DNA from 4 places in the Staphylococcus arlettae genome. Region 4 is predicted to be linked to each of the others. Evidence: riboswitches for the same ligand, from Rfam matches in the RefSeq annotation. Region 4 holds a riboswitch; each other region holds the start of a gene.
The links. Region 4 has a riboswitch for thiamine pyrophosphate ahead of MUA37_RS01610 (thiamine phosphate synthase). Riboswitches for the same ligand answer to the same signal wherever they lie in the genome.

Region 1: it holds a riboswitch for thiamine pyrophosphate, as region 4 does, so the genes downstream of both, MUA37_RS09110 (ECF transporter S component) here and MUA37_RS01610 (thiamine phosphate synthase) in region 4, are expected to answer to the same signal.
Region 2: it holds a riboswitch for thiamine pyrophosphate, as region 4 does, so the genes downstream of both, MUA37_RS00950 (3-oxoacyl-ACP reductase) here and MUA37_RS01610 (thiamine phosphate synthase) in region 4, are expected to answer to the same signal.
Region 3: it holds a riboswitch for thiamine pyrophosphate, as region 4 does, so the genes downstream of both, tenA (thiaminase II) here and MUA37_RS01610 (thiamine phosphate synthase) in region 4, are expected to answer to the same signal.

Annotation. Positions count from the first base shown of each region.
Region 1 covers NZ_CP094803.1:1,855,880-1,863,661, reverse strand. Annotated here, with positions in the region: gene purH (bifunctional phosphoribosylaminoimidazolecarboxamide formyltransferase/IMP cyclohydrolase) at 1-320, shown strand, start outside; gene purD (phosphoribosylamine--glycine ligase) at 341-1,579, shown strand; gene MUA37_RS09120 (energy-coupling factor transporter transmembrane component T family protein) at 1,753-2,559, opposite strand; gene MUA37_RS09115 (ABC transporter ATP-binding protein) at 2,552-3,958, opposite strand; gene MUA37_RS09110 (ECF transporter S component) at 3,971-4,546, opposite strand; TPP riboswitch at 4,632-4,734, opposite strand; gene graF (glycopeptide resistance-associated protein GraF) at 4,838-4,972, opposite strand; gene auxA (lipoteichoic acid stability factor AuxA) at 5,245-6,546, shown strand; gene MUA37_RS09095 (hypothetical protein) at 6,925-7,233, shown strand; gene MUA37_RS09090 (bile acid:sodium symporter family protein) at 7,230-7,775, opposite strand.
Region 2 covers NZ_CP094803.1:193,509-201,290, forward strand. Annotated here, with positions in the region: gene MUA37_RS00930 (SMP-30/gluconolactonase/LRE family protein) at 1-699, shown strand, start outside; gene MUA37_RS00935 (Hsp20/alpha crystallin family protein) at 839-1,273, opposite strand; gene trhO (oxygen-dependent tRNA uridine(34) hydroxylase TrhO) at 1,560-2,510, opposite strand; gene MUA37_RS00945 (LLM class flavin-dependent oxidoreductase) at 2,828-4,129, opposite strand; gene MUA37_RS00950 (3-oxoacyl-ACP reductase) at 4,160-4,912, opposite strand; TPP riboswitch at 5,019-5,119, opposite strand; gene MUA37_RS00955 (hypothetical protein) at 5,248-5,463, opposite strand; gene MUA37_RS00960 (type I secretion system protein) at 5,684-6,277, shown strand; gene MUA37_RS00965 (hypothetical protein) at 6,420-7,280, opposite strand; gene MUA37_RS00970 (DUF4064 domain-containing protein) at 7,731-7,782, shown strand, end outside.
Region 3 covers NZ_CP094803.1:852,554-860,335, forward strand. Annotated here, with positions in the region: gene MUA37_RS04035 (DUF1146 family protein) at 85-318, shown strand; gene murA (UDP-N-acetylglucosamine 1-carboxyvinyltransferase) at 430-1,695, shown strand; gene fabZ (3-hydroxyacyl-ACP dehydratase FabZ) at 1,736-2,173, shown strand; gene MUA37_RS04050 (YwpF-like family protein) at 2,467-2,910, opposite strand; gene MUA37_RS04055 (single-stranded DNA-binding protein) at 3,097-3,465, shown strand; gene MUA37_RS04060 (transglycosylase family protein) at 3,897-4,598, shown strand; TPP riboswitch at 5,003-5,104, shown strand; gene tenA (thiaminase II) at 5,181-5,876, shown strand; gene thiD (bifunctional hydroxymethylpyrimidine kinase/phosphomethylpyrimidine kinase) at 5,863-6,684, shown strand; gene thiM (hydroxyethylthiazole kinase) at 6,677-7,459, shown strand; gene thiE (thiamine phosphate synthase) at 7,463-7,782, shown strand, end outside.
Region 4 covers NZ_CP094803.1:362,321-370,102, reverse strand. Annotated here, with positions in the region: gene MUA37_RS01630 (ThiF family adenylyltransferase) at 44-1,042, opposite strand; gene MUA37_RS01625 (thiazole synthase) at 1,042-1,809, opposite strand; gene thiS (sulfur carrier protein ThiS) at 1,812-2,012, opposite strand; gene thiO (glycine oxidase ThiO) at 1,996-3,111, opposite strand; gene MUA37_RS01610 (thiamine phosphate synthase) at 3,104-3,688, opposite strand; TPP riboswitch at 3,761-3,870, opposite strand; gene xylB (xylulokinase) at 3,974-5,485, opposite strand; gene MUA37_RS01600 (ArgE/DapE family deacylase) at 5,861-7,090, shown strand; gene argB (acetylglutamate kinase) at 7,224-7,782, opposite strand, start outside.

The DNA.
Region 1 (7,782 bases), 1.2 Mb from region 4:
GGAAAGTTGTTGCATCTGTTAAAAGTAATGCAGTAATTTTAAGTAATGCGAAACAAACTGTCGGTATCGGTGCTGGACAGATGAATCGTGTGGGCTCGGCTCAAATTGCTATTGAGCGCGCAATCGAAATTAATGATGATGTCGTTATGGTTTCAGATGGCTTTTTCCCAATGGATGATACAGTAGAACTCGCTGCACAACATGGTATTAAGGCAATAATTCAACCTGGTGGTTCGATTAAAGACCAAGCCTCAATCGATATGGCTAATAAACATGGTATTGCTATGGTGACAACAGGCGTGCGTCACTTTAAACATTAATATACAGGGGGACACCACAAATGAATGTACTTGTTATTGGTACAGGAGGTAGGGAGCATGCAATTGCTCATAAATTGAAGCAATCTGATTTAGTAAAACATATCTTTGCTATTCCAGGCAATGATGCAATGACAAATATAGCTGAGGTGCATACTGAAATTGCTGAAACAGCGCATAATGAAATTGTGGCATTTGCTAAAGCGCACGACATCGAGTGGACTATTATTGGACCTGAACAACCATTGACTGAAGGTCTTGCTGATCAATTACGTCAAGAAAATATTAAAGTGTTTGGCCCAAGTAAAGCAGCAGCACAAATTGAAGGTTCGAAACTTTTTGCTAAACAAATAATGGAAAGACACAATATTCCTACGGCAACTTATAAGGAAATCGACACTAAAACACAAGCGCTAGAATATATTAAGCAGTGTGACTATCCTATAGTGTTGAAAAAAGATGGTTTAGCAGCAGGAAAAGGGGTCATTATTGCTGAAAACATAGAGCAGGCTCAAAGTGGAGTAGAAACGCTTTATCCCGAAGAGCAGGGCTTAGTAGTTTTTGAAACGTTTTTAGAAGGTGAAGAATTTTCATTGATGACTTTTGTTAATGGCGATTATGCTGTACCTTTTGACTGTATTGCTCAAGATCATAAGCGAGCTTTTGATAATGACCAGGGACCGAATACTGGAGGTATGGGTGCGTATTGTCCTGTACCACATATTGGTGCTGACATTTTGCAACAAACGAATGAAACAATTGCACAACCAATAGCTAAAGCTTTGCATGATGAAGGTTATCCTTTCTTTGGCGTATTATATATTGGTGCTATTATTACGGCAGATGGTCCAAAAGTGATTGAATTTAATGCTCGTTTTGGTGATCCGGAAGCGCAAGTATTATTGGCGAGAATGGACAGCGATTTAATGCAACATATTGTTGAGTTAGAGCAAAAGGCGCCGATTGAATTTAAATGGAAAGACAATGCTGTAGTTGGTGTGATGCTTGCTTCTAAAGGCTACCCAGGTAGCTATGAAAAAGGCCAATTAGTATCTGGATTTGATTTAGATGGCACATACTTTGTGAGTGGATTGAAGCTGCAGCAGGAACAGTATGTTACAAGTGGTGGTCGTGTTATCTTGGCATTAGGCGAAGGCGTGTCTATAGATAAAGCGAAAGAACAAGCGTATCAAGCAGTAAAACGAATTAACAGTGATGCTTTGTTTTATCGTCAAGATATAAGTAATAAAGCACTGAGATAATACGTTTAGTAGTTTTTTAATTTTAGTCATTAAATGTGGTAAAGGTATAGAGCTCATTATAATAAGGACCCATTCATTTTAGATGAATGGGTCCTTTTGGTTTTAGATATTAGTAAAATTAAATGCTGCTGTTACTTGCTAATTTAAACTGGTATCAATGTTCGAATGGTCGGTTAATAAATATTAGAAATTCTCACATCATGAATACCAGTAATAGGGAAAAAGTGAGCACCTAGCATAGCTAATACTATACATAGTATTACAACTACAAAGGTTAAAATATCTTTATATGAAAAGGTCGTATGATAATAATACGTTCTTGGACCACTTCGAAATCCTTTCTTTTCCATAGCTACAGATAATTGATGTGCTTTTCTAATATTTTGACTGAGTAATGGTATCAATAAATGTTTAATTCTATTAATACCTCGGTAGTTTTTAGCTGGTATCATTTGATAACGCATTTTTAGTGAACGTTGCAATTGAATTAATGAGCTTATCATTAATGGAACCATTCGAAATGCGGCCATAAAGGCATATGCAACTTTAGGTTTTACTTTCAAATGTTGCATTAAACTATAAAATATCATCACAATTTGTGAAGTGAAAGCTATCAATATACCAAAGAGTGAGACTGTTAGTGTTCTAAGCATCAAATGTAAACCACGAATTAAACTTTCGCTACTTATTTGAATAAAACCGAATTTGAATAATACATGAGTGCCATCACCATAAAAAATCATGAATAGGGCAGATATCAGGCTGAAGAACAGAGTAAACATAACAAATATTAAGGTGATATATAGACGTACACCATTACATATTAGTAGGAAAATAAGCATGAATATTGCCAAATATAACATCAAATCAAATTGATGCACAAAAATGACAAAGAAAAATAGTAATACGGCAATGATTAATTTTGTAATGATATTCACATCATCCATAAAAGTATGGCGGACTTTCCATAATTCAAACATGGGTTTCACCTGACAATTCTATAAGTTGTTGTTGCTCTATATGTAATCGTCTTGTAGCATAACGATTAATAATTTCAGCATCATGAGTCACCATGATAACAGTTTGACCTTCAGTGACACGTTGTTGAAATAATGAGATGAGATTAAATGTATTGTGACTATCTAAACCAAATGTCGGCTCATCTAACAATATAATATCAGCTTCAGCACTCAAGGCTGTAGCAACACTTAAACGACGTTTTTGACCCATCGATAATTCGTAAGGATGTTGTGTCATAACATGTTCCAGACTGAGCGTTTGCAATAATTCCTTTGTTTTACGTTTAGCATTTGCACTATCAGATTTATTGAACTGAAGCAGCACTTCATCGTATACCGAATTAGTAATAAATTGTAGTTCAGGATTTTGGTAGACTAAATAACTATATTGGGCCATGTTTTTGATTTTTTTAATACGTTTATCGTTAATATACATGTCGCCATGATATTTGATTAATTGCATAATGGACTCTAACAGAGAAGTTTTTCCGCTACCATTTGGCCCGGTAATAGTTATGAATTCACTAGGTTTAATTGACATTTTATCAATTGTTATTAATGTTTTAGCACCACGCTTAATTTCACCATTGATAAAAGTGAACAACTCTTGTTGTACAGTATCATTATTACTCAATATAGCTTTAGGGGCATGTGACCAAGCATTAGGATGCCAAACACCATATTCAGTCAATAAATCTTCATATTGTTGTAGCATCATCTGCGGTGGTGCATCTGCAATAATTTTGCCTTCATAATTGAAGAGTAAAACACGATCGATATGTTCCCATATATGAGCAACCTTATGTTCTACAATTAATACGGTTTTATCTTGCCATAAAGCTTTAATTTTAGTCCATAATTCCTGAGTTGCTGATTCATCTAACATTGCAGTAGGTTCATCCAGAAAGAGCGTTTGTGCATTTTGTAACAGTGTTTCAGCGATAGCTAATTTTTGTTTCATTCCACCACTGAGTTGACTTATAAACTGATGTGGATTGACATGCAAATCTACAGCTTTGAGCGCACTTGAAATTTTAGCATCCATTTCAGCTCTTGGGACTTGTTGGTTTTCTAAAATAAACGCCAGTTCTTCATGTACTTTTGGCATGCAAAATTGACTATCAGGATCTTGAAAAATGACACCGCTATGAGTATCAATTTCTAGCTGGTCGTATTTCATCGGTAATTCAATCAAATCAGGTACAATGCCACTTAATACATTTAAAAGCGTACTTTTTCCTGAACCAGAAGGTCCTAATAATAGTACTTTTTCACCTGTTTTAATATTGATATCTAGACCATCGAAAATTTTATGGTCAGTGTTTGGATATTTTAAACGTAAATTTTTAGCAGTTAACACGTATAGTACTCCTTATAAATTGTCATAATCTTTTTGTGAAGAAGGGCGAAATAATCTTGTAACACCTGTCTGGTCTAATGCTTTGACGATAATATATGACAATAATCCAGCTACTATGATACCGCTAATCAATCTAAAACCAATGTATAAAGCAAGATTCCAACTTGCGATTTCAGCTAAATAGCCATAAGCAAAATCTAAAGGTAATGTTACTATTGCAGCTAATAATCCTGCTAACATCGCAACCATAGCAGTACGTGATTTATATTTGAAAATTGCAAAGATAATTTCACAAGCTAATCCTTGTAGTAATGCATAAATCATTGTCGCAATATCAAAGCGACCCATGACGATTGTTTCACCTGCACCAGCAGCAAACTCAGCTAATAGTGCAATGCCTGCCTTTGGAATAATCAAATAAGCTACTATTGCTGCCATAAACCAAGCACCATAAGTCAACTCTTCGATGTGTAAACCTGAAACCTGTACAGCTTTGTAAACAAAGTTCCATATGTTGTAAATCAATGCGAATACAACTGCAATTAAGACAGTCACTAAAATTTCTGACAGTTTTAAACCTTTTGACATTTAATATTCCTCCAAAAAAACGCACAACCTCTCTAGAAGGTTGCGCGTGTAAGATTGGGCAGAACTATACTGTACTATCGTCAAAAAGTATAATTTAGCACTTTCCTACGCTAGCTTTCATCTAGATCAGGTTCAAAGGGTTTGAGGGTATACCTCATCTCAGTCACAAAACACCCCTAGTGCGAATATTAATATTTATTTTATACTTAATGTATGACTTTTACTACAGTATGTCAAGCACATTTTCTATATACAGTTAATATCACAATTTCAGTAACAATTAAAATGTTGTTAGTCAAAAATATCTTGTATGTTTTTCTTTGTTTCCTCAGAATTCTCTTGATTCTGCTCTTTTTGTTCTTTTAATTCATCTTCAACTTCTTTAGCTTTCTCTGCTGCTTTTTTATTTACGTCGTCTTTAGTCATAATACTACACTCCTTATAGTAAACTAATAGAAAAAGATGTTACACATAACTTTTACCTCGTAAAAAATATTTAAAACAATTTGATGTCATTGTTATTGCAAATTAATGTAAAAATAAGTTATTGTTAAATAATCCGAAAAATGAGTTTGAATTTTGTTGAACTGTGGAAATTTGTTTATGATACAGTTTTATATCATACTCGAGACTTATTTAATGAGTTTAATAAAGACAAGAACAAGATGTTCATATATAATGACTTTGAGGTGAATGGTATGTCGTTTCTAAAAAAACACGCCGAAATATTATATAGTTATGTTATCGGCATAGTTTCACTTTTTATGGGGATAATTATACTCATCAATTTACCATTAATAGAGAAATTAAATGGTAAAGGTAAAGTAGAATTACATATCCATAATGTGTGGGATTTTTTCAACGCTTTTTTTAGTGAAATTATAAGAGTAGTTAGTAATTATATAGGCAATTTCCCAATTATAAGTGCGATTGTAATTATCCTATTTGGCTTATTAGTAATTGGGTTAGGGTGGACGTTGTATCGTACAACTCAGTATGATTATGATATTTCGATTTTCTTTTTAGTAGTAGGAATATTATATTTTTTAATAACACTCGTTTTAATGACGCAAGTATATAGCTTTTTTGCAATTTTATTTATTTTCCCTTTTATAATTCATATTGGTTATATCGTATATAAAGATGAATTATATACACACAATAGAAAATATCATTATTTATGGATTATTTTTAGTTATGGGATAGTATATTTGCTAACGCAATTAGTGCTATATAGCAGAATTGAAAGTGATGAAATTTTAACAATTGATATATTAAGTATTAACGTATTCTTCTTAATTATGTGGTTGCTTGGACAAATGTCTATTTGGAATTTCTTATTCTTAAGAAGAGCTTTACCTTTAACTAAGCAAGAACTTGGTGAGGAAGAGCCTGAGCTTTCTAGAACAAGTAAAGATTCTATGTCTAACCAAACTAAAATTCATTGGAAAAATATTCAAGATCGTACGACAGAGTTCACACGCAAAACACGTCGTAGTGTAGATATGGAAAAAATACGTAATAAAAAAGATAAATTTGTGAAGAAATGGAAAGACATCATCGATATTCAAGAGGACGATGTACCAAATTGGATGAAAAAGCCTAAATGGCTAAAAACAGTTTATGTAGAATTGTTCTGCGGTGCATTCCTTTTATTCTTTACACTTATCGAATTTAATAATAGAAATAGTTTGTTTGTGTCAGGTGATTGGGAAATCTCACAAACACAATATGTAATAGAATGGATTACCTTGTTACTGTTAATGTTAATTATGATAGCGTATATTCTTACAACATTGACTAATTATTTAAGAAATAAATTCTATTATATTCAGTTATTTATGATTAGTATTTTATTCTTCAAGTTATTAACTGAATTCGCCAATATTATGGTGCATGGTTTACTATTATCTATTTTTATCACGCCATTATTATTCTTAATGTTGATTGCAGTAACAGTTGCATTCGTCATCAAATTGCGTGAACGTAAACAAGAATAAATAAAATAACTATACTTGAAAGATAGCTTCAAAACATAAACAAGCCTTAGGCAACAGTTCGCCTAAGGCTTGTTTTATTTATCGTTATTGGATGATTTTATTAAATAACAGTGGTTTCCATTAGCCACATCGTCATTTTTAAATATTAATAACAGTAAAAATTAGCTTGGAATAGTACTAGCCGAAGACTACAGGCTGAGGCAATGCGTGCGTATAGCGTGCACAAAAACTGCTAACAATGTGTCTACTTTCATTGCCATATTGTCCTATAACATTGCTAAATCAACAAACTAAATATACTGTTTTTGATATTTATCTAAGACTTTTGCGAATAAAGAAGCTAAAACTTGTTGGAAAAGCATACAAAATACAACAGGCATGGCAACTTTTTTAGGGAAATACGTTACAGCAATTATTATGCCGATTGGTATGTTTCTCATGCCTCCAATCAGTACTAACGTTGTAGTGATTATAGTATTTTTGAAAAGTATGTGGCTTAGTATTAAGGCTAGAGCATATCCTATTGCTGCTAAGAAGAAAACCATTAATATAATGGCTAATAAATTCCAAGTGAAATTTGTAACATATGGAGTTACGGCGCTACTATTAATAATTACTATTGCGAAAAAGCTTAATTTTGAAAATGGTGCTAAAGTAACATTAAGTTTAGATGATTTGTTTTTTTAAAATTCATTTACTAATATTCCGAATATTGAGGGAATAACAATCATTAAAATTAAACCTTTTAGGATTGAAATAGTATCTATATTTATGGATTCTCCAACTAGTACATAAAGTAAGGTAGGTAAAATGATGGGTGCTAGTAGAGTGTCAATCAAGATGATTGAGAGACCTAATGGAAAATCTCCTTTGCATATATTAATCCAAATAATACTTGTAACGCCTGTAGGGATAGCTACAGATATTACAAAACCTATTGTAAGTAAATGATCGTTAAAAACTGTTTGAGTTAAAAAATATGCCCAAACAGGCATGAGGATATGTAAAAAAGCGATACTAAAAAGAATAATAAATGGGTGTTTGATAAACACTTTGATATCTTTAAATCTCATAGTTAGACTTCCAGCAAAAGTCATAAAAGCAAATAGCCAAGGAACTACAAAAAGTAACTGTTCTCCAATGAAATGAAAAAGAATGCCAATTACAACACAAAAAGGAGTCAGTATGGGCATCAGTTTTTGTAGTTTTTTATTAATTATATCTACCATAGTATAT
Region 2 (7,782 bases), 170 kb from region 4:
ATACATAAAGATGGACGGTTGTTTATTTGTTATTTAGGGGACTTTAAAAATACGGGCGGTATATTTGCGTCTGATGAACAAGGGGAGAACTTTGAAACGATTATTTCTGATATTACATCAGAATATTGTGTAGATGATTTAGTCTTTGACAGTAAAGGCGGATTTTATTTTACTGACTTTAGAGGGTATTCCACTAATCCACAAGGTGGCGTGTATTATGTCTCGCCCGATTTCAAGACAGTAACACCAGTGATTCAAAATATAGCGGTAGCCAATGGTGTAGCACTTAGTACAGATGAACGTATTTTGTGGGTGACAGAAACGACAACCAATCGTTTGCATCGTATTGAATTATTAGAAGATGGCATAACGATCGCGCCGTTTGGAGCTACTATCCCATATTATTTTACAGGTCATGAAGGTCCGGATTCTTGTTGTATCGATAGTGATGATAATTTATATGTAGCGATGTATGGTCAAGGTAGAGTGTTAGTATTTAATAAAAAAGGTTATCCTATAGGTCAAATTTTAATTCCAGGTCGTGACGAGGGTCATATGTTACGTTCAACACATCCTGCATTTATTCCAGAGACCAATCAGTTATTAATATGTGCCAACGACATTGAACAAAATGGTGGATCATGGATATATACAGTGAATGGCTTTGCATCAGGACATCACAGTTACCAATTTCAATAATATAAAAAAAGATGCTAGGACATAATTGCTTCGTCCTAGCATCTTTTTTAGTTCAGTTACCCTTGATTGGGTGGGAGAATGAAAATTATTGATTAAAAATAGGTTTCTGTTCTACCTCTATATAAGTGATTGTTAGTAATTAATCGATTTGTATTTGACTATCTGAGTTATCTTGTTCTGATTTTGGCAGTGTAACGTTTAACATGCCATTATCATAAGAAGCTTTAATTGCTGTTTGGTCTACACCATTAAAAGTAAATTGACGACGGACATTGCTGTAACCGCGTTCTTTACGAATTACGCGACCTTCTTCGTCTTCTTGGTTGTTTTCGATAGATTGTTTACCTTCGATAGTTAAAATATTATTATCAAATGTTAGACTAATATTTTCTTTATCCATGCCAGGAAGTTCTGCTTCTACTACATAAGCGTTGTCTAATTCTTTAATATCAGTTGTAATACTAGAAGCACTAAAAGGGGACTGGTTAAAAACTTGACGTCCTAAATCTTTAATGAAATCACCTTGATTAATATCGAAAAATGAATTGTTGAATGGTCTCATATCAAAAGCCATCATACATCTCTCCTTAATCATAATAAATTAGGTCGAAGTACCAGTATTGAAGATATGCAATGACTTCAGCACTGATCTCTTCTTTAACCTTACAACTATATTATAAGACAATGGTCAAAGTTAGTCAACATTAAAGTTTGACTATTTTTGATTAATTGCCAATTGCTTGAACAAATGCAATTATAGTAAGTCGCTAGGTGGCAATATGGCATATTGTGCAATAAAAAAAGAGCAAAGAAGTCATCACCTATGTAAAGTGATTGATCTTCTTGCTCTGTTATAAAAATTAATGTGCAAATTGTTTAAAGTTTTCTAAACGTTGCGCTTTTTCTTCTTCACTAATATTATGTTTGGCAACATAACGGTTTCTTTCGTGTGTTGCACATTCGTGTGAACAAGCGCCTAAATAACGCGCTTCATTTTCTTCAGAAACTAAAATTTGCTTATTACATTCAGGATTACTGCAATTGATGTAACGTTCGCATGGTGTACCATCAAACCATTCTTTACCGACTACTGTTTTTTCAACTTGGTTAATTTCTACGCTGATACGTTCGTCGAAAACGTACATTTTGCCATCCCATAATTCGCCTTGTGTTTCTGGGTCTTTGCCGTATGTTGCGATGCCATCTTTTAATTGTGCAACATCTTCAAAGCCTTCTTTTAATAACCAACCAGAGAATTTTTCACAACGAATACCGCCTGTACAATACGTAACAATTTTTTTATCCATAAATTGTTCTTTATTTTCTTTAATCCAGTCTGGTAAGTCTCTGAAACGAGTGATGTTAGGACGAACGGCACCACGGAAATGACCTAGATCATATTCATAGTCATTTCGTGCATCGATTACGATTGTATCGTCTGATTCTAGTGCCTCTTTAAACTCAATGGGTGATAAATATTTTCCTGTTAGTTCATTTGGATTTACATCTTCTTCTAAATCAAGCGCGACTATTTCATTACGTGGACGTACGTGCATTTTTTTGAATGCGTGACCTTCTGCTGCGTCTATTTTGAACGTAATGTCTTTGAAACGAGGATCAGCTTGCATTGCTTCCATATATTTGTTTGTCGCTTCTGTTGTACCTGAAACGGTACCGTTAATACCTTCAGTTGATACTAAAATACGCCCTTTTAGTTCTAAGTCTTTACAAAAATCTAAATGCTCTGATGCGAATGTTTCGGGGTCATTAATGGTAGTGTATTTGTAATACAATAATACTTGATAATCCATAAATCGATTCTCCTCTATATAGTCTTTTAGTACATCATATTGAAATATAAGACTGAAATAGTCAGTGCAAGCACTAGCTAATCTTTCAGTGATAAGTTAAGTTTATATGTCGTTTTTCATTAGTTCTACGACAAAACAATCCATACTATATTCTAACAAAAAAGGGAAATTATTCAATATGTTAGTTTGAGAAAGATAAGAAGTTATAGATAAGAAGTTAAGTAATAAAATTTACATATGTTAATATGATACGATGTTATAAAAATACTTTGTCACGAGTGATAAAGCTCACTATTATGTGAACATGAAACGGATAACTAAGATAAATTGAGGTGTTCACGAAAAGTATGTCCTGTATAAGTAGTACGATATAAACCTCTACGTTGTAATTCAGGAACGACTAACGTTACAAAATCGTCCAAACTATTAGGTAATGTAGGTGGCATTAAATTAAAGCCATCTGCAACACCAGCTTCAAACCAACGCTCCATTTCATCGACAATCATGGATGGTGTACCAATTAAAGTCAAATGACCACCACCGGCATTTAAGTAACCTAAGAGTTCTCTGACAGTAGGTTGTTCATCTTGAATAATTTGCAATATTGTCTCGTAACGACCGACTGGTCCGGTAAAATCTTCTACTGGTGGAAGGGGAGGTACTGGTGCATCAAGCTCCCACTCAGAGCAGTCTTGCCGAATAAAACCACTCAGTTGATTGAGTGCAGTTTCAATAGGGAGTAAGTCATCTAAAGCTTGTTTCTTTGCAAGTGCAGCTTCATATGTTTCACCTACATAAGTGACTAAACCTGGAAACACTTTGATTGTTCTTGTCGGTTGTGAACTATGAGCTATTTTTTCATGTAAACGTTGAATATATTTTTGTGCTTGCTCCATATTCCAAGCTACAGCATAAACTGCATCTGCAAAATCGGCAGCCAATGTCACACCTGGTTCGGAGGCACCGGCTTGCATTGCTACAAGATCGCCTTGTATACTGCTGGGTGTAGTTGATGGCCCAGTCACATTAAAATAATCCCCACGATAATTAAAGGATTGTATGTGTTCTGGTTCAATAAGTGCATGTTGTTCACGTTGATGAATAAAATTAGAAGTGTTCCAAGAATTTAATAATTTGTCCATCACTTCTGCAAATTCTCGTGCTTTGGCATAACGTGCATCATGGGCAGGTAATTGTGGCAAGCTATGGTTTTGTGCTTCATTATCAGTCATCGAAGTCACAAGATTCCAACCTACACGACCACCAGATAAATGATCTAAACTTAGTAATTGTCGTGCTGCAGTGAAAGGATTAGCAAAAGTACTAGAAATTGTAGAAACAAGACCGATATGTTGTGTTACTTGTGCGATAGCCGCCAAATTGATCAACGGATCAAACCAAAATGCTGGCATATCACTTGCAGATTGCGCTGGGAAAGATTGATTATCAGCAAAAAAGACTGCATCAAACAAGCCTCGTTCAGCTATTTGTGCTAATGATTGATAATAACTACTATCTCCAATACGCTCAACACTAGAATTTGGCTGTAACCAAGCAGCTTGATGATGTCCACAAGCATACAGTAAGACTCCAATATTAAGTTGTTTTGTTTGTGTCATGTACTTACACCTCAGTTGTTATAGAATAGATTAATTCATTGTTAGACCGCCGTCGACAGTATAGTTTTGACCTGTGATGCCAGTTGCATGTTCACTTGCCAAAAAGGCCACCATATGTGCGACGTCTTGAGGAGATGTGACACTTTTGAGTGGGGTAGTTTGTTTAATTAAATCAAACACTTCATCAGAAGTGGCAGCACTGGCATCCGTTGTTTTCAATAAACCGCCGGACACTACGTTGGCACGTATACCATATTGGCCTAATTCGGCAGCAATATTACGTGTGAAACCAATTAATCCTGCTTTAGCTGTCGTGTATTCATGGTAAGGTACGACTGGATTTTGAAAAAGATTCGTTCCAATATTAATAATTGCCCCATGGTGACGTTTTATAAATTGAGGGGCTACACTTTGTGTAGTATTGAAAGCGGCTTTTAAAGTACCATCTATTTGTTGTTGGTAATCTGACCAAGATAATTCAGTAAAAGCTTTTTGTGCGTTGGGATCAAATTTAAAGCCAACTAATGCGTTATTGACCACTACATCAATTTGACCGAAATGTTCTGTTGCAGTAGCAACTAAGCGATCGACTTCATCACGTTGTGTGACATCAGCTTGGATGGCGATTGCTTGTGATTCCCCAATGCTTTTTACTAAGTCCAATGCTGCATCTTTACTTTTATGATAATTGATGGCGACTTGAAAACCTTGTGCTGCTAAAGTTTGTGCAATAGTTGCACCTAAACCTCTACTACTACCTGTAATAAGTACTGTTGTTGTCATACGTGCTCACTCCTTTTTAAATAAAAAAATACACAACCCTCCATAGGAAAGTTGTGTAAATAAAATCAAATATATAATAGGGTAGTCTAACCCCTTGATATCATACATGTGTTGATTCACACTTTCCTACGCTAGTATCAACTAGATCAGGTTCAAAGGGTTTGAGCTACAGCTCATCTCAGTCTGAAAACACCCCTAGTGCGTGTATTTAATTATCTTCAATGTAACGATTTACCATTGCAAAGTCAAGTTTGGTTTGATAATAGATAAGCAAGAATAAGCGCAAAGCGATGGTTATAACACCATCGCTTTTGTATATAAAATGTAAATTTGTATTATTTTTGATTACTATAGATTAAAGCACCGATAAGACCAACAGTACAAACAGCAAAAATAATATTCATAATCGCTAATACTTCAATAATGACGACGTCTTTGCCTAAGCGTTCAAAAGCATTTAATTCTATTTCTTTTTCAGAACTTACACTAGCTTCAATACGTGACTCTTTATCTACTAAATCTTTATGCATACGATTATTTACTTTTGGCATCTTATCTCCTCCTCAATACTGTAATTATATTGTTCCCTATATAACTAGAAGTCAATCATAAGTTAGTTAAGTACACCGCAGTATCTTTCAAATAGTAATATCTGTATTTATGTAATAAAAAATAATATATATTAAAAAAATAATGAATTATATTTTAATTTTTTGACAATTATTGTATGATATTTATAATAATTTAATAAATAAAAAGAGGTGTATTCAAATGACGGAGTTTATTGCAGCATTAGCAGGTGGATGTATTGCATTATTAGGTGTTTGGTTACAATTCAAACGTGAAGATAAGGAAAAGATGCAAGATTATGAAAATGACTTGGTCAGCATGATAGATTTAATAGTTTATAAAGTAGCTCGCATTAGAAATATTAAATTAAATCAAAATACGGCGTTCTTAAATAAACAACGAACAACTGAGATTTTTGAAGAGATTCAGGATGCATTTCATTCATTGGATAGACAAATACAAGATTTTATTTTAACTACAAGTCACCATAGCAACAGTTCAAATGAAACGATACAAGATTTTCTGAGAAGATATGAACCTTTTGAAGGTCATTTTAATACATTTAAAATTGCTTATAATATTTATGTGGATTGCTATGGAGATGAAAAGCATGATACGGCTAACATTGTGAGGTCTAAAATTACATTAGATAAAGAAGTATATGAATTTATCAATAAGTTGAAAAATTTTGCAAACAAACGATATAATCATAAAATTTTTGAACCTAATCTAAAAGAAGTTGAAGTTGTTAAAACAAATAGTAGAACGACATATAAAAATGAATCGAAATCATAATTCAATTTGAACAAATCTATATCAATTTACATATTAAACTATGGAAAAACATCCCTTTAATTTTCCTAAACTAAAGGGATGTTTAATTGAGTATTTTAATATAATATATTGAGTTGCAAAGGTTTAAGGACAAATCCCTATATTATATTTCTTCACCATCTTCATCGTATTTGGTTACTGTTCCGTCACTATCAATAATATACGAACCTGCTAAATTACCGTCTTTATCTTCAAATGAGAAGCCCCAACGTCCATCCTCCATTTTTTCTGGTTCTTTGAATGTGTAAGTATCAGTATCAAGTGTTTCTCCTTCATACTCTTCAACTTTATCAATAACATTATCACGTGTAACTTCTTCGTCAGCCGTACTGTCACTGGCATCAAATTCGTAGTCTTCAGGATTACCTTCGGAGATAATATATTTTACGTTATCAACTTTACTTTGAGACGGATTTTTTAATGTTACTGTTTGGGCATTATTTAAAATTTTAGAAGTCTCTTTCACAGTAAAATCATCTTCATCCCAACTACTATCTTGAAAATGACTAGGGACATCATAAATTGTAATAGTACCATCATCATTATCTTTATAATAAACACTGCCAGCAGCAGTAGGAGAAGCTGCTATTAGTTGTGTTCCCTCAGGTAAAGTTTTAGAAGCAGAGGTATTATATGGATTAATAGGTTGACCAGAAACATCGACGTGCTCTAGCTCTGTGTCTGAAACATCATTTGTACTACCGCCATTTTTTTCAATGCCAGTAATCCAAACTTTGGCATAATGTTCTTTTGATTGAGTATTTTCATTTTGATTATTTGCTTGATTTGAATCATCATTTGTAGAATCTTGGTCGTTATTAGAAGACTCATTATTCTTTTGAGATTGTGTTTTGTTATTATCTTTATCATTATCTTTTTCTGAGTCGGTGCCAATATTGATAGTACATGCTGATAAAAATAAGGATGCTGATAAAATAGTTGCTACAATGATTTTATTGTTCATAAGTAATATATCTCCCTTTCTAGTCATGTTATTAGTAATTATACACTAAATTGCACAATATAATAATGTTAAATTAAGATATATATTTTCTTTTAATTTTAGATGCTATGTTTTTAAGTGTCATTACATTGCTAATGTAATGAAGAATGTTTGATTTGTTGAAATGCAGTTAATTATAAAACTGAAGACTAACACAATAGGCAAACAGGATTTATTAAATTGATATATAAACGTTCTAGAGAAGGGTGGAATTTTTAGAAGAATGAAAGTTATAGTCTGTCTAATAAGAGTGTAAAATAGTAAATAAAATAATTAGTATAAAATTAAAAGTGAAGTCTATGTAAATTACTAAATAACACTATTAATGCAAAGTGCAATATAGTAATATAAAAATAAATATTACAAAGAAACTCTATTGAAAGTTTAATAATTTAGAAAGGGGTTTATATAATGATAAAACGTACTGGAGAACGTGTTCTAGCGTGGATTGGCGTAGGCATCC
Region 3 (7,782 bases), 490 kb from region 4:
TGTACATATTGAGTATGTGAAAGTATCTTTTAACAATTATTTCGTGTAAAATAATTAATTAGAGAATAATGAGGAGAATTGAAAATGGAATATCTAGGTCAATTTGCAATAGTACATTTAATATTACATGTTATCTGTATTTGTATAAGTTATTGGGCATTGAATGCTGTAAGATTAGAACAGTTTTTTAAAAAGGGTTTCCCCGTTCAAGTACAAATATGTATGATTTTTATTGCTATATTTTTAGGTACTGCAGTAAGTAATTTTATAATTGATTTATTACAATTTTCTACACAACTAAAATATTTGATGAAATAGGTCAAATACTTGTGAATTATTTTTCAATAAAGATATAATAATTTTGAAAGTAACTAAAAATATAATATTTAAAAGAGTCTGAAATAGGAGTTTAAAGTGGAGGATATTAAGATGGACAAAATAGTTATCAATAGCGGAAATAAACTAACTGGAGAAGTTAAAGTTTCAGGTGCTAAAAATGCAGTTTTACCTGTATTAACAGCATCATTATTAGCTTCAGAAGGTGAAAGTAAACTATTAAACGTGCCTGCATTAAGTGATGTAGAAACGATTAATAATGTAATATCTACATTAAATGCAGAGGTTTCATACAACAAAGAAGAAGAATACGTATCTGTAGATGCAACCAAAACTTTATTTGAAGAAGCTCCTTACGAATATGTAAGTAAAATGAGAGCAAGTATTTTAGTGATGGGTCCTTTATTAGCACGCTTAGGTCATGCTAAAGTAGCGTTACCAGGTGGATGTGCTATTGGCTCTCGACCAATTGAACAACATATTAAAGGCTTTGAAGAATTGGGCGCTGAAATCCATATGGATGGTGGATTTATTTATGCAAATGCTCAAAATGGCTTAAAAGGAACAACAATACATTTAGATTTTCCAAGTGTTGGTGCAACACAAAATATTATAATGGCGGCGTCATTAGCCGAAGGAAAAACAATTTTAGAAAACGTAGCACGTGAACCTGAAATTGTAGATTTGGCTAACTATATAAATGAAATGGGCGGCAATGTATTAGGTGCTGGTACTGATACAGTCACTATAAATGGTGTGGAAAAACTACACGGTGTAGAACATGCAATTATTCCAGATAGAATTGAAGCAGGTACTTTACTTATCGCTGGCGCAATTACACGTGGTGATGTATTAGTAAACGGTGCAATAAAAGAGCATATGACAAGCTTAGTGTATAAACTGGAAGAAATGGGAGTAGATTTAGAATACTTAGATGATGCTATACGCGTACGAGCAACTGAAGAACTAAAACCAGTGGATATTAAAACTTTACCACATCCTGGATTCCCTACAGATATGCAATCCCAAATGATGGCATTATTATTGACTGCAGAAGGTAATAAAGTTGTAACTGAAACAGTTTTTGAAAATCGTTTTATGCACGTAGGCGAATTCAAACGTATGAATGCTAACATTTCAGTTGAAGGTCGCAGTGCTAAAATTGAAGGTAAAAGTGAATTACAAGGTGCACAAGTTAAAGCCACAGACTTACGTGCAGCAGCTGCATTAATATTAGCTGGGTTAGTTGCACAAGGTACAACACAGGTGACAGAACTTAAGCACCTTGATCGTGGTTATGTTGACTTACATGGCAAATTAAAATCATTAGGTGCAGATATCGTACGCGTTCAAGATTAATGCTAATTTACAACAATGAATTAAGTTGGAGGAACTTAAAATGGAAACAATTTTCGATTATAATCAAATCAAGCAAATCATCCCACATAGACAACCTTTTTTACTCATTGATAAAGTGGTTGAGTATGAAGAAGGTAATCGTTGTGTAGCGATTAAACAAGTGTCTGGTAACGAACCATTTTTCCAAGGTCATTTTCCAGAGTATGCAGTAATGCCTGGAGTGTTAATTACTGAGGCGTTAGCTCAAACTGGCGCAGTGGCAATGTTAAATAGCGAGGAAAATAAAGGGAAATTAGCTTTATTTGCTGGTATTGATAAATGTCGCTTTAAACGTCAAGTTGTTCCAGGTGATACTTTGACATTAGAAGTTGAAATTACAAAAATTAAAGGACCTATAGGTAAAGGTAATGCTAAAGCAACGGTAGATGGTCAAGTAGCATGTAGTTGTGAATTGACATTTGCAATACAAGACGCATAATTATAAAGCGAAAGGTGTTCAAAAACCTTCGTTGCATTGTAATAGTTAATACTATATGTAAAGAGTCTAACACATTAATAGATATGCTTTATTTAAAATTTTCACTTTAATAAGTGTTATTTTGACAAAGGCATTTCATAATGTGTTCAGGCTCTTTTTTTGATGCGTAAATTATACTTTTTTAAGCAAACAAAATTAAAGAACACTTTTGATATAAGTCATTTTGACAAAAACAAAAGTGTCTAAGTAAGTTAATTATAGTTTTATATTATGTGTTAAATCATTCCGTACATTTAATGTTTGTCGCTTTTCTCATCTTTTAAACGAGGTTTCGATTGCATCAATCTATTAAATGATGTTTTAAGTTCATCTCCTGTCAGACCTTCATCGATGAGTTGTTCTAATAAACTTTCAGCATATACTTGTCTTAATGTATAGATATGGCATTCAAAAACTACAGAAATAGAATGTTGTAATTTAGTAATATGCTTTATCGTGGCATCAAAGAGTGCAGGATCATTTGAAGGTCGTGTGATAACAACACGAATATCTAATAAACTATCGTCTTCTTGAAAAGCTTTCATTGTTTCATAGTGATAATCTGAAATGACGATTTCTAATAACCAGCCAGTGCCACTATTCTCTTTATTGATAATGACACCATCTTCTAATTCGTATTCAGTGACACCACCGTTTTCTGATACGATTTGAAATCTTACGGCTTTAAATGTTTTCATCGTCTCACATCCATTAATAAAATTTAAAAATTACTATATTTACATTTATGTACCCATTATAACGTAATTTTAAATTCAGAAGCTAGTTATTATAAAATATAGAATGTTTCTGTCAACAATCACTTACTTTTAGCGTTTTGACGGTATAGCTACTAATTGTATATGATATCGATAAGGAGGTGACATATGATTAACCACATAGTCGTTGTTGGACGACTGACGAAAGACCCGAAAATTTATAGTAATCAGGGTAAACATCTAGCAACCTTTAGTTTAGCTGTAGATCGTCATTACAAATACAAAACAGAGCATCAAGCATGTGATTATTTAAATTGTAAAGCATTAGGTACTCGAGCACTTAACATTAAACAATATTTATCACAAGGCTCTTTAGTAGCCATTATCGGGAATCTACAATCATCTAGTTATGATAAAGTAGGGCAAACACATTTTATTACCGAGATATTAGTGGAAACAATTAGATTTCTTTCTCCTAAATCGCTAACACAAGTTTCAACAGCCTGTAGTCCTAATCCTATCGGCCTGAAACTATAAAAATTCTACATTATTTAATTTGAAGTTTATATGCCAAAACTACCATCTTATTTCAAATTTATCTCCCAATATAAACCACTATGATATACACTTTTAAATCCTAATATCAATTATACTTCTTTGAAATGGCCATCTTTCTTTTTACGATTGGTGGCTATTTCTTTGAATTGTAATTAAATAGTATGCAGAATAATCTGATAAATTACATGATAATTACATACCAATATATAAATTATGCTCAATTTAAATTTGATATGAAGGTAATAATCGGCATTTTTGGCTATGTTTTTTATGACATTGTATGTAATTAGGTTGTAAAAAAAGCCAATACTTTTTTATTTTGTTGTAACCTACAAGGTGATTTTGGATGTTATAGTGGTAACTGCAAATTGATAATAAAAATTATTTACCTTATAGGAGGATTATTAACAATGAAAAAGACAGTAATTACTTCAACATTAGCACTAGGATTAGGTGTAACAGGAGTAGCATCTGGACAAGCTGATGCTTCTGAACAAGGTATTGATAAAGCACAATTAGCACATACAGCACAAAATAACCCTCAACAATTAAATGACGCACCAATTCATGAAGGTGCTTATAACTATGAATTCAATCACGATAAAGTAGATTACAATTTTGAATCAGATGGAACTTATTGGTCATGGAGTTACAATGGCTATGGTCAAGGAACAGCTGATACTAATGCTCAATCAACTCAAGATACTGAGCAATCAGCACCAGCAAAACAAGCAACTTCAACAGAACAAAGTGAGCAAGCTGAACAACCACAACAAACAACTGCACCACAAACTGAAGAAACTCAACAACCACAACAAGAATCAACTTCTTCAAACAGTGAAAGCTCAAGTGAAGCTACAAGTGGTTCATCTGTAAATGTAAACTCTCATTTACAAGCAATCGCTCAACGTGAATCAGGTGGCGATATTACAGCTATTAATCCAAGTTCAGGAGCTGCAGGTAAATATCAATTCTTACAAGCTACTTGGGATTCAGTAGCACCAGCTGAATACGTTGGTGTATCACCAGCAGAAGCTCCAGAATCAGTACAAGATGCAGCTGCAGTTGAATTATACAACACAGTTGGTCCATCACAATGGGTTACTGCATAATTTAAATAATTGTAAATGAATATAAGGATTTAATTTAGAGGCTGGGACAATATTGATTGTCCTAGTCTCTTTTCATATTGGCAGTAGCTGACTGCATTGAAAATGCGCTTTAAATCAAGCTTTTTTCAACGCTAGTCATCCTTGCCGGGGTGGGACGACGAAATCATTTTTTCAAAATCGGATTTCTGTCCCACTCCCTATTTTATTCGAAACCTTTTACATATTGGCAGTAGCTGACTGCATTGAAAATGCGCTTTAAATCAAGCTTTTTTCAACGCTAGTCATCCTTGCCGGGGTGGGACGACGAAATCATTTTTTCAAAATCGGATTTCTGTCCCACTCCCTATTTATATCTAATTTTGCAATATGAATAGGATTTTGTTATGTTAATAGTAATATAATAATAAAACTGCTAGGGGTGCCTATTGGCTGAGATGATATTAGTTATCAGACCCTTATAACCTGATTTGGTTAATACCAACGTAGGAAAGTGGACTAATAAAGTAGAGCACAGTTTAATTCTGCCTAATTTGTACTGCATTCTTACGTTGAATGTGTTTTTTTTAATAGGAGGAATTATACATGACATTTTCACAAGAATTAAAAACTGCATCACAATCCATCATTGATGATATTTATCAAGATGGTTTTATACAAGACATGTTAACTGGCACTTTGTCAGAAGCTGCAGCTAAATTTTATTTAAGAGCAGATGCTTCATATTTAAAAGAGTTTGCGAACATATACGCTTTACTCATTCCCAAAATGGAAAAGTTAGAAGATGTTCAATTTTTAGTAGAACAAATTCAATTTATTGTTGAAGGTGAAGTAGAAGCTCATGAAATTATTGCCGATTTTGTGGGTGAAAATTACGATGCTATTGTACAAGAAAAAGTGTGGCCACCGAGCGGAGATCATTATATTAAACATATGTATTACAATGCTTATACTAAAGAGAATGCCGCACATACAATTGCAGCAATGGCGCCATGTCCATATGTTTATCAAGTAATCGCACAACAAGCACTCAAAGATCGTAAGTTAAATAACTCAAGTGTATTAGCAAAATGGTTTGAGTTTTATAGTACTGAAATGGATGCCTTAGTAAATATTTTTGATCAACTGATCGATCGACTAACAGTAAATTGCTCTAACGAAGAATTAGCCCAAATTAAAGATGCTTTCCTACAAAGTACAATACATGAGCGACGATTTTTCAATATGGCATATGTACAAGAAGAATGGAATTATGGAGGGGAAGTTAATGAAAAAGCCTAAAATAGCCTTGACTGTCGCAGGTACTGATCCAACAGGTGGTGCAGGCGTAATGGCAGATTTGAAGTCTTTTCATGCATGTGGTGTTTATGGAATGGCAGCTATTACAAGTATCGTTGCACAAAACACTAAAGGTGTACAGCACATTCATAATCTTGACCCTGAGTGGTTAAGCGAACAACTAGAAAGTATTTATGATGATGAGCAACCACAAGCGTTAAAAACAGGTATGATTGCTTCAAAAGATATGATGGAACGTATCCAATTTTATATTAAGCAACATCCAGAAAAGCCATATGTTATAGACCCAGTTATGCTTGCTAAAAGTGGTGATTCGTTAATGGAAGACGTCGGTAAACAACACTTACAGTCTATATTGTTGCCTTATGCAACGGTTGCTACACCAAATATTCCAGAAGCAGAAGAAATTACTGGTATCAAAATTAATGATGAGTCTTCTATTTATCAAGCAGGTAACATATTTATCAAAGAAATTGGTAGTAAAGGCGTAGTGATAAAGGGCGGTCATTCGGCTGATTTAACGGAGTCAAAAGATTATTTATTTACTCAAGATGATGTGTTTACATTTACTGAACCACGTTTTGAAACTAAACATACACATGGTACGGGCTGTACTTTCTCAGCTGTAATTACGGCTGAACTTGCTAAGGGTAAATCGATTTATGATGCTGTTAAAAAAGCCAAAAAATTTATTTCTTTAAGTATTGAATATACACCGGAAATAGGGTATGGCAGAGGCCCAGTTAACCATTTTGCTTATATGAAAAAGGTAGGTTTAGATGATGAATAATTTAGAAAATGTACGTCAACAACATCCTTTAGTTATATGTTATACCAATGATGTAGTTAAGCATTTTACTGCCAATGGTTTATTAAGTATCGGCGCTAGTCCAGCAATGAGTGAAGCGCCAGAGGAAGCTGTTGAATTTTTACAAGTTGCTGGTGCTTTAGTGATTAATATTGGTACGTTAACCAAACATAGTGCTAAAGATATGTTAGAAATAGCCAAAATAGCTAATGAAGAAAGTACACCTATTGTTTTTGATCCAGTAGCTGTCGGTGCTTCACAATTTAGAAAAGCATTCTGTCAACAGTTTTTACAAGAAGTAGATGTAACCGTCATTAAAGGGAATGCTTCTGAGATATTAACATTAATTGATTCCCAAACAACAATGAAAGGTACAGATAGTAATACCACATTAGATGTAGTAACAATTGCCAAAAAAGCACAGCAATTATTACAAACAACTATAGTCATTACTGGTGAAACAGATGTCATCGCACATGAAGGTAAAATACTAAAATTAACTAATGGCACGGCTATGTTAACCCGTATCACAGGCGCAGGATGTTTATTAGGTGGAATTATTGCTAGCTTTGTAAATAAACAATTAGAGCCAAAAATTGATGATATTGCAGAAGCTGTGACCATTTATAATATTGCTGCAGAGCATGCTGCACAAGTAGCTGATGGTCCGGGGTCATTTTTGACTCAGTTTATTGATGCGCTGTATAACGTAACATACGATGATTATTTGACACAGCGGCAAGTTAAAGAGGTGTAAGTAATGCAAAAAGAAGATTTACGACTATATTTTATCTGTGGCACACAAGATATAAATGATGGTCAGTCGATTGAACAAATATTGAAGACTGCGTTAGAAGCAGGTATCACAATGTTTCAGTTCAGAGAAAAAGGATCAAGCGCTTTACAAGGAGCTGAGAAAGAAGCATTAGCACGTAAGTTGCACATGTTGTGTAAAGGTTATAACGTCCCATTTATTGTTAATGATGATATTGAGTTAGCGTTGACGATTGAAGCGGATGGTGTTCATGTAGGACAAAATGATACTGATGTGCAGCAATTTAGACAACACTTTACAAACAA
Region 4 (7,782 bases):
TGAGAACACTATATTTATACAGATAGTACTTCCATCAAATTAATTACTTTATTGATTTTTCAAATTGACTGTACAATTGTTGGGCCTCATTATCATCAGACAACCCATAGACATTCATTCTACCATCTTGAAATAAAGTACATTGCACGTGGTCATAAGAGAAAATTTTGGCAAATGGATTTGCTTTAATAAACTGACCTGGTAAATACTGAGCATTTTTAAAAGCAGATGCTTCAAACCTAAACAAGTAAGTATTACCACACAACGCTTCAATACGCTGTTGCATTGGTTTATTCAATAGTTCATATTGTTGGTTTTTACAAACAGGACAATTGTGGTCTCTCAATGTTGTAACATTAATACCTTGATGATTAAGTTTAAATGTATCTACCGTCAGTAATTTACCAGAAAACCCAACACCAGCAGCATAGCGCACTAATTCACTCACTTCCAAACTCGCCACCTGTGTCACTACAGTTGGTAAAACACCATTAACGGCACAACTTTCTGCTGTGTCAGGGATAGTATTTAATAAACATTTTAAGCACGGTCCTTGAAAATCAATACCATAAACCGTCCCTTTACTTCCTACGGCAGCACCATAAATCCATGGTATTTGATGCTTATGACATGCCTCATTAATCAGATACCTAATACGAAAGTGGTCCATACCATCAATTACAACATGTGGATTAGTATCTTGTAATATCCCTTCTATATTCGTAGTAGTCAGTTCACAGTCATAGGACTCAACAGTAACTGAGCTATTGATACGCTGTAAGTGGCGTTCAAGTGCCACAACCTTTGGCAACACTTGTTCAGCATCTTGTTCATTATACAAAGTTTGACGGTGTAAATTAGACAACTCTACAATATCCATATCAATAATAGTTAACTTGCCAATACCCATACGTGCCAACATTTCCGCAACATGACTACCTAAGGCACCCACACCAACTATCATCACATGCAGCGCCATTAATTGTCGTTGCCCTGTTTCACCAAATTGTGGAAAACGCAGTTGTCTTTCATAACGTTCAATCATAAAAAGCCAATACCTTCTGTAGGACTAGAAGCTTGCGCTGTATAACGTATTGGAATACGTCCCGCTTCATAACTTAAACGACCAGCTGCTATCCCATAACGCATCGCTTCAGCCATTTTCACCGGATCTGTAGCACTTGAAATAGCTGTATTAAGCAAAATAGCATCTGCACCAAGTTCCATAGCATGGCATGCATCTTTTGCCGAACCAATACCAGCATCAACAATTACCGGCACTGTTACTTTTTCAATAATATAACGTAAATTTAAAGGATTATTAATACCTCTCCCCGTACCAATAGGTGAAGCCAGAGGCATAACTGCATGAACCCCTAACTCAACTAATCGTTTGGCTAACACTACATCATTAGAGATATAAGGACATACAATATAACCTTTATCCAATAAAATTTTACAAGCTTCATATGTTTCAAGTGGATCCGGTAATAATGTGTCATCATCCCCTATCACTTCTACTTTAATCATGTCACAAACACCTGCATGCTGGGCAATTTCAGCAATACGTACTGCTTCGGCTGCAGTATGTGCACCAGCAGTGTTAGGAAATGTAATATATTTTGATAAATTTACGTTAGCTAATGGATTAGGTAATTCCTTATCATATAAATTCATTCTTCTTACTGCAAACGTTAATACTTCAGTTTCAGAAGCTGTAATCGCTGCTGACTGTATTTGTTCATTATCAAATTTCCCAGTACCTAATAATAAGCGTGACTTCAATTTAAATGGACCTATTTCTAACATATTTAACCGCCTCCTACGAATTCTAATAGTTCTAATCGGTCTGATGATTTCACCATCTGATTGTGAAACTGTGCTTGTTGTATTAATTGTTGATTGTGTTCAACGACAACTCTATTCTCATCTATTTCTAATTCCTTGAGTATTGCAACAATGGATAATTCTTGTTCAAAATGAAATGTATCGCCATTAATAATAACTTCCACTCGTACAACCTCCTAATTTAAAATCATTTAAAATTTCAGGTTTCACACCACTTTTCAACCACAACGCAATGAGTTCACCTACTACCGGAGACAACAAAATACCATTGCGATAATGTCCAGTAATGACAAATAAGCCCTGTTGTATCTCATCCATGACCGGCTTTTCTTGATTGGTATACGGTCTGACACCAGACCAATGCTTTATAATAGTAGCATTCCCCAATGCTGGCACGTATGTTAGTGCTTGGTGTAACAAGCACTGCATTCCTCCGGCAGTAACATTTACGGAATAATCATTAAAATAACTAGTCGCACCAATTAAATAACGCTGTTTCATTTTAGGTACTATATAACAGCCATCAGTAAAAAATAATGTAGTAGCTAATTGTATATCCCGTGATTCGAATAACATCACTTCACCTTTGACACCAGTAGGTTCATGGGCTTTCAGCTGACCATTCAACAAATAATGACTCCATGCTCCACCAGCTACGATTACTTTTTGAGCTGCAAATTTACCTTTATTAGTACAAACACTATAACCTTCATGGCCTGCTTGGATGTCGGTGACTTCTGTAGAAAATATACGTTCTATATGACGTTTGTGTAATGAAGCTAATAATGCTTTTGTATAACGATTAGCATTGATTTGATGATCATCTGGAATATGAAATGCTGTATTTGTTGGAAAAGAAATATCATAGTTTCTATATTGTTGTATGTCTTTATTTGTCAGTAATCGCACTTGCGGATTATGTTGCTGTAAAAATTCATATTGCTCTAGCACTTGATGACTATGTTGTGCTTCAGCCGCTATTTTCAACAATCCACTTTGTCTATATTCAATATCGATACCAACCTCTTCAGCTATACTATGTGCTAATGGTTCAAAATATTGCTGAGACTTTAACGCTAAACGATATAAAGCACTATCACTATTAAATTCATTTTGTGCACCGAGCATACCACCTGCTTTATAAGAGGCATGTTTTCCCGGTATATCACGATCTATAACTGCTATACGATAAGCTTCGCTATTCAAAGCACGTGCAATGGACATCCCCATTACACCTGAGCCAATAATTAGTACATCATACATGATTACGCCACACCTCACTCAAAGTTTTTAATGTTAACTGTGAAGCTTCGAGAAATAAGTTAATACCACTTATACCATAGAACTCAGTTGATAATTGTTGAGCCGTATTTTCATTAATACCTCCGAGCGCTACTACTGGTATCGGTAATGCTAAAACTGCTTGAATCTCTTTGTTCTTTCTAGGGATTTGACCTGGTTTAGAGCTTGTAGGAAATATATGGCCAAACAATATATAATCAACATGATGTTGCAAGGCAAATTGTGCACTATCGACATTGTGTGTCGACACACTTACCACTACATTAGGAAACTTTTTCTTAATCGTCTGTATTTCTCTTGCTCGTTCTGAGAAATGAATCGCGCTTAATCCACATTGTTCTAATACATAAATATCGCTATGTATAGCTATTTTAGAACGGGAAATTCCATACGTTATAGCTAATTGTATCCATCCAATTAACTCAGTAGATGTCATAGGCGTACGCACTATCAAATAGTCTATATATGGCATCACTCGTTGATAATGTACGATATCAGCATGTGTTAAATGTTTATACTGTGTAATAGCAACTAACAAAAAAGACACCTCAATAAAAAAAACGTTATTTTTCTGGGTAGAAAAATAACGTCTATATCACAAAAGTTAGTCATGTTATCAACGCCACTTTCCTACGCCAGTATCAACTGGATCAGGTTCCAGGAATCCCAAAGTTCACTACTTTAGTCTCAGCCTTTTCAAAGGCACTTCCAGTGGTCTCTAATCTATATAATTTTAATATTACTGTTTCAACAATGCATTGTTATTGTTAATTTAACCTAATCATTAATAAAATGCAAATCCATTTATCGTTGCTTATTGCTCCTAATGCGTTATTTCATTGTCTCGTGCTTCACTTATCATTAGTAATTGTTCCGTTAGTGATTGGCTTTGTGTATAAACTTGACGATAAATATCAAAATATCGCTTATACTGCTGATGATTGACACTATCAGGATGAAATTCTTTGTCATAAGTTACAAAAACACGACTACATGCTTCCATACTATCAAACCAGTTAACACCTGTTGCTGCAATAATAGCTGCTCCCATACTCGGACCTTCTTCATGACTTAATTTGCGCATAGACGCATTAAAAATATCTGCTTGTAACTGCAACCAAAAATCACTTTTAGCTCCACCTCCAGTAGCAGTAATATGTGTTAAAGACTTGCCATTTTCTCGTAAATATAATATTGACTCATACAAGGAATAGCTAATCCCCTCAATCACTGCACGTGCCATGTCACTACGTGTATGCAAACTACTAAGTCCAATCCAACTCCCCCTAATATACGCATCACCATGAGGTGTACGTTCGCCTGAAAGATATGGTGTAAATAATAAACCGTTAGCACCTATAGATGATTGTTGAGCTAGTAACAAAATATCATCAAAGCTAAGCTCTGGTGCTAGTGTTTTTTGGAACCATGCCAAACTATCTCCTGCAGCTAAAGTTACCCCCATAATGTAGGATACATGCGGTAAAGCATGTTGAAATAAGTGCATATTTTGACCATAGCTTGCAGCATTCGCTTCACAAGTCAAAATCACACCAGAGGTTCCAATACTACATAACGTATCATGAGGCTTAACTACACCTGAACCTAATGCAGCACAGGCGTTATCACCACCCCCTGCAAATACTTGAATATTAGTATTCAAACCGAGAGACTTTGCTACATCCGGCTTTACATTACCTACATATGATTCTGCTGAAGTTAGATCCGGAAAGATCTGAGCATCTATGCCAAACAAGGCTCCAGTATCATATGACCATTGTTGCGTTTTCGGGTCTAATAATAAAGTGCTTGAAGCATCAGACACTTCCATAGACAATACTCCAGTTAATTTAAAACGAACATAGTCTTTAGGTAATAAAAACTTATAAGTTCGTTCCCAATTGCTAGGTTCATATTGTTTTACCCACATCATTTTAGTTAAAGTAAAGCCTTCTAGCACAGGATTACCTAGCACATATTGTCCTAAGCGTTTTTTGATAATTTCACACTGCTCAGTCGTTCGTGTATCATTCCATAAAATGGCTGGTCTAATTGCTTCACCATATTGATCGACAAGGACTAAACCATGCATTTGTCCTGAAAACGACATTCCTTCTACTTGTACTACTCTCATACTTTCCATCTCACTAATGGTCTGCAATGTATCTTTAGTGGCTTGCACCCATTCATCTGGGTGTTGTTCACTAAATCCTGCTTGTGGGTGTAGCGTTGTAATTGGCTTATTGGCACTGGCTAACACTTGTCCTTGTTGGTTAACCACAATTGTTTTAACTGCACTCGTACCGATATCTACACCGAGTACTACTTTTTCCATGTAACCTCTAACCTTTCTTTTGTAAATTGACATTGTCGTCACCTAAATTAATACAGTAATCTCCACTATTTGGCAACTGCTTAAATTTCACTACTTGTTACTTCTTTTTTACTATTATAGTTGCGCTAAAAATGAATTTAAGACCTCCCGGAGTCTAATTCAATTTAGACTATCAGTGCTAACAAGGACTTCACCCTTACAACTAAAATTTTCAAATCATCATTTATCGAGGTTCATAATAAACTGTTGTAAAAACTTTTAATCCGTTTTCATTTTGTATAATTATATTAATAAATCTTTCATTAAGTCTTTTTGCTTATCAAACAATTGTTATAGCTGTATAATTTATATAGTTTGTCAAAGGAGTGATATATCATGAGTACATTTTCAACTGATGAAAAAGTACAAATATTATCTGATATTGTAGCTATGAATACAGTTAATGATAATGAAATTGAAGTATGTGAATACTTCCAAAAATTATTTCAACAACACGGCATTACATCAACGATTGAAAAAGTGGATGAACGTCGTGCCAATTTAATTGCTGAAATCGGTGAAACAGGACCTGTTATTGGTATTTCAGGTCATATGGATGTAGTTTCCGAAGGTGATCGTAGTCAATGGAGCTATGAACCATTCCAATTGACGGAAAATGATGGTTTCCTTTATGGTCGTGGTGCTGCAGATATGAAATCAGGTTTAGCTGCACTTGCCATTGCCCTAATAGAAATCAACAATAGCAATACTTTAAACTACGGGAAAATTAGATTTCTAGCGACTTCGGGTGAAGAAATGGAACAACTCGGTTCTCAAAGTTTATATGAACAAGGTTATATGGATGATGTAGAAGCTTTAATCATCGCTGAACCATGTCAAAACATGTTAGTTTATGCACATAAAGGCTCTATGGATTATCGTATTACATCACATGGTGTGTCTGCACATAGTTCCTTACCTATCTTAGGTAAAAATGCTATTAAACCATTAATTGAATTTATTCAAGATATCGATACTACATCAACACAAATAGCTAAAGAAGTTAAAGGCACAGCATTTGATTTTTCTAATATGATTTCTAAATTTAGTCAACAGTTACCACAAGCCATACAAGCAGCTCAAGTAGAAGAAGTATTAAGTGGACTTGTTGTAAGTAATACATTGATTAAAGGTGGCGTACAAGTAAACTCTATCCCAGAATCTGCTGAAGCTGAGTTTAACATTCGAACTATACCAGAATATGACAATAATCAAGTTAAACAATTATTCAACAATACTTTAGCAAAACATAATGAATCAGGCGCTAACTTGGTCAGTGATTTATACCTTGATTTAGATCCAGTATTAACCACAGGCAAAAATAATTTGATTGATACTGCTAAAAACATCGGAGATCGTGTGTTTGATACAGATTTACAAGCTGAACCAACTGTAGCTGTCACAGATGCCTCCAATTTATTAAAAAGTAAAGATGAATCATTCCCATTGCTAGTATTTGGCCCTGGTGAAAATCCACATCAATTAGATGAATGTGTAAGCAAAGACAAGTATTTAACATTCATTGACTTTTACATCGAATTATTAACAACTTATAGTCAAAAATAAATGCTCCCCAAACAAGCGCTCACTAAATTGGAGCGCTTGTTTTCTATATCAATAGTTAAGATTTTCTCACGTTAATGCTTCTTAACAAATAAAAGAAACTGGGACAATTGATTCGTCTCAGTCTCTTTTCATGTTAATGTATTGTTGTTCCAACGGTATCACCTTTGTGCACTTTTTCCACAATGTGTGTTTCCGAACCTGCTGCAATAACTACTTTTTGACAGCCGTGTTGAATTGCTAATACAGCATCTTGAACCTTTGGAATCATCCCACCATAGATTTCTTTTTGTTCAATATATTTTTGAATATCTTTAGCATTGAGTGACGCCTGTACTTTTTCGTCAATAAGCACCCCTGGAATGTCGCTTAAAATATAAATTGGCGCTTCTAAAACTTCGGCTATTTTATATGCTAAAGTATCTGCATTAATGTTGTACTGTTGTTTTGTACCTTGTTTCAATCCTATTGAAGCAATAACTGGAATAAATTCTGATGCTAGCACATTCAATGCAGCAGTATTAATATTGATCGGTTCACCAACAAAGCCATATTGTTGATGTAAAGGTTCAATATCAAACAATTGGGCATCTATACCATTAAGTCCAAGTGCACCTTGTCCTTGTACATTAAATTTACTTACTAATTCAGGATTCACTTTCCCAATTAGTGTCTGACTCGTTATGCTTAATACT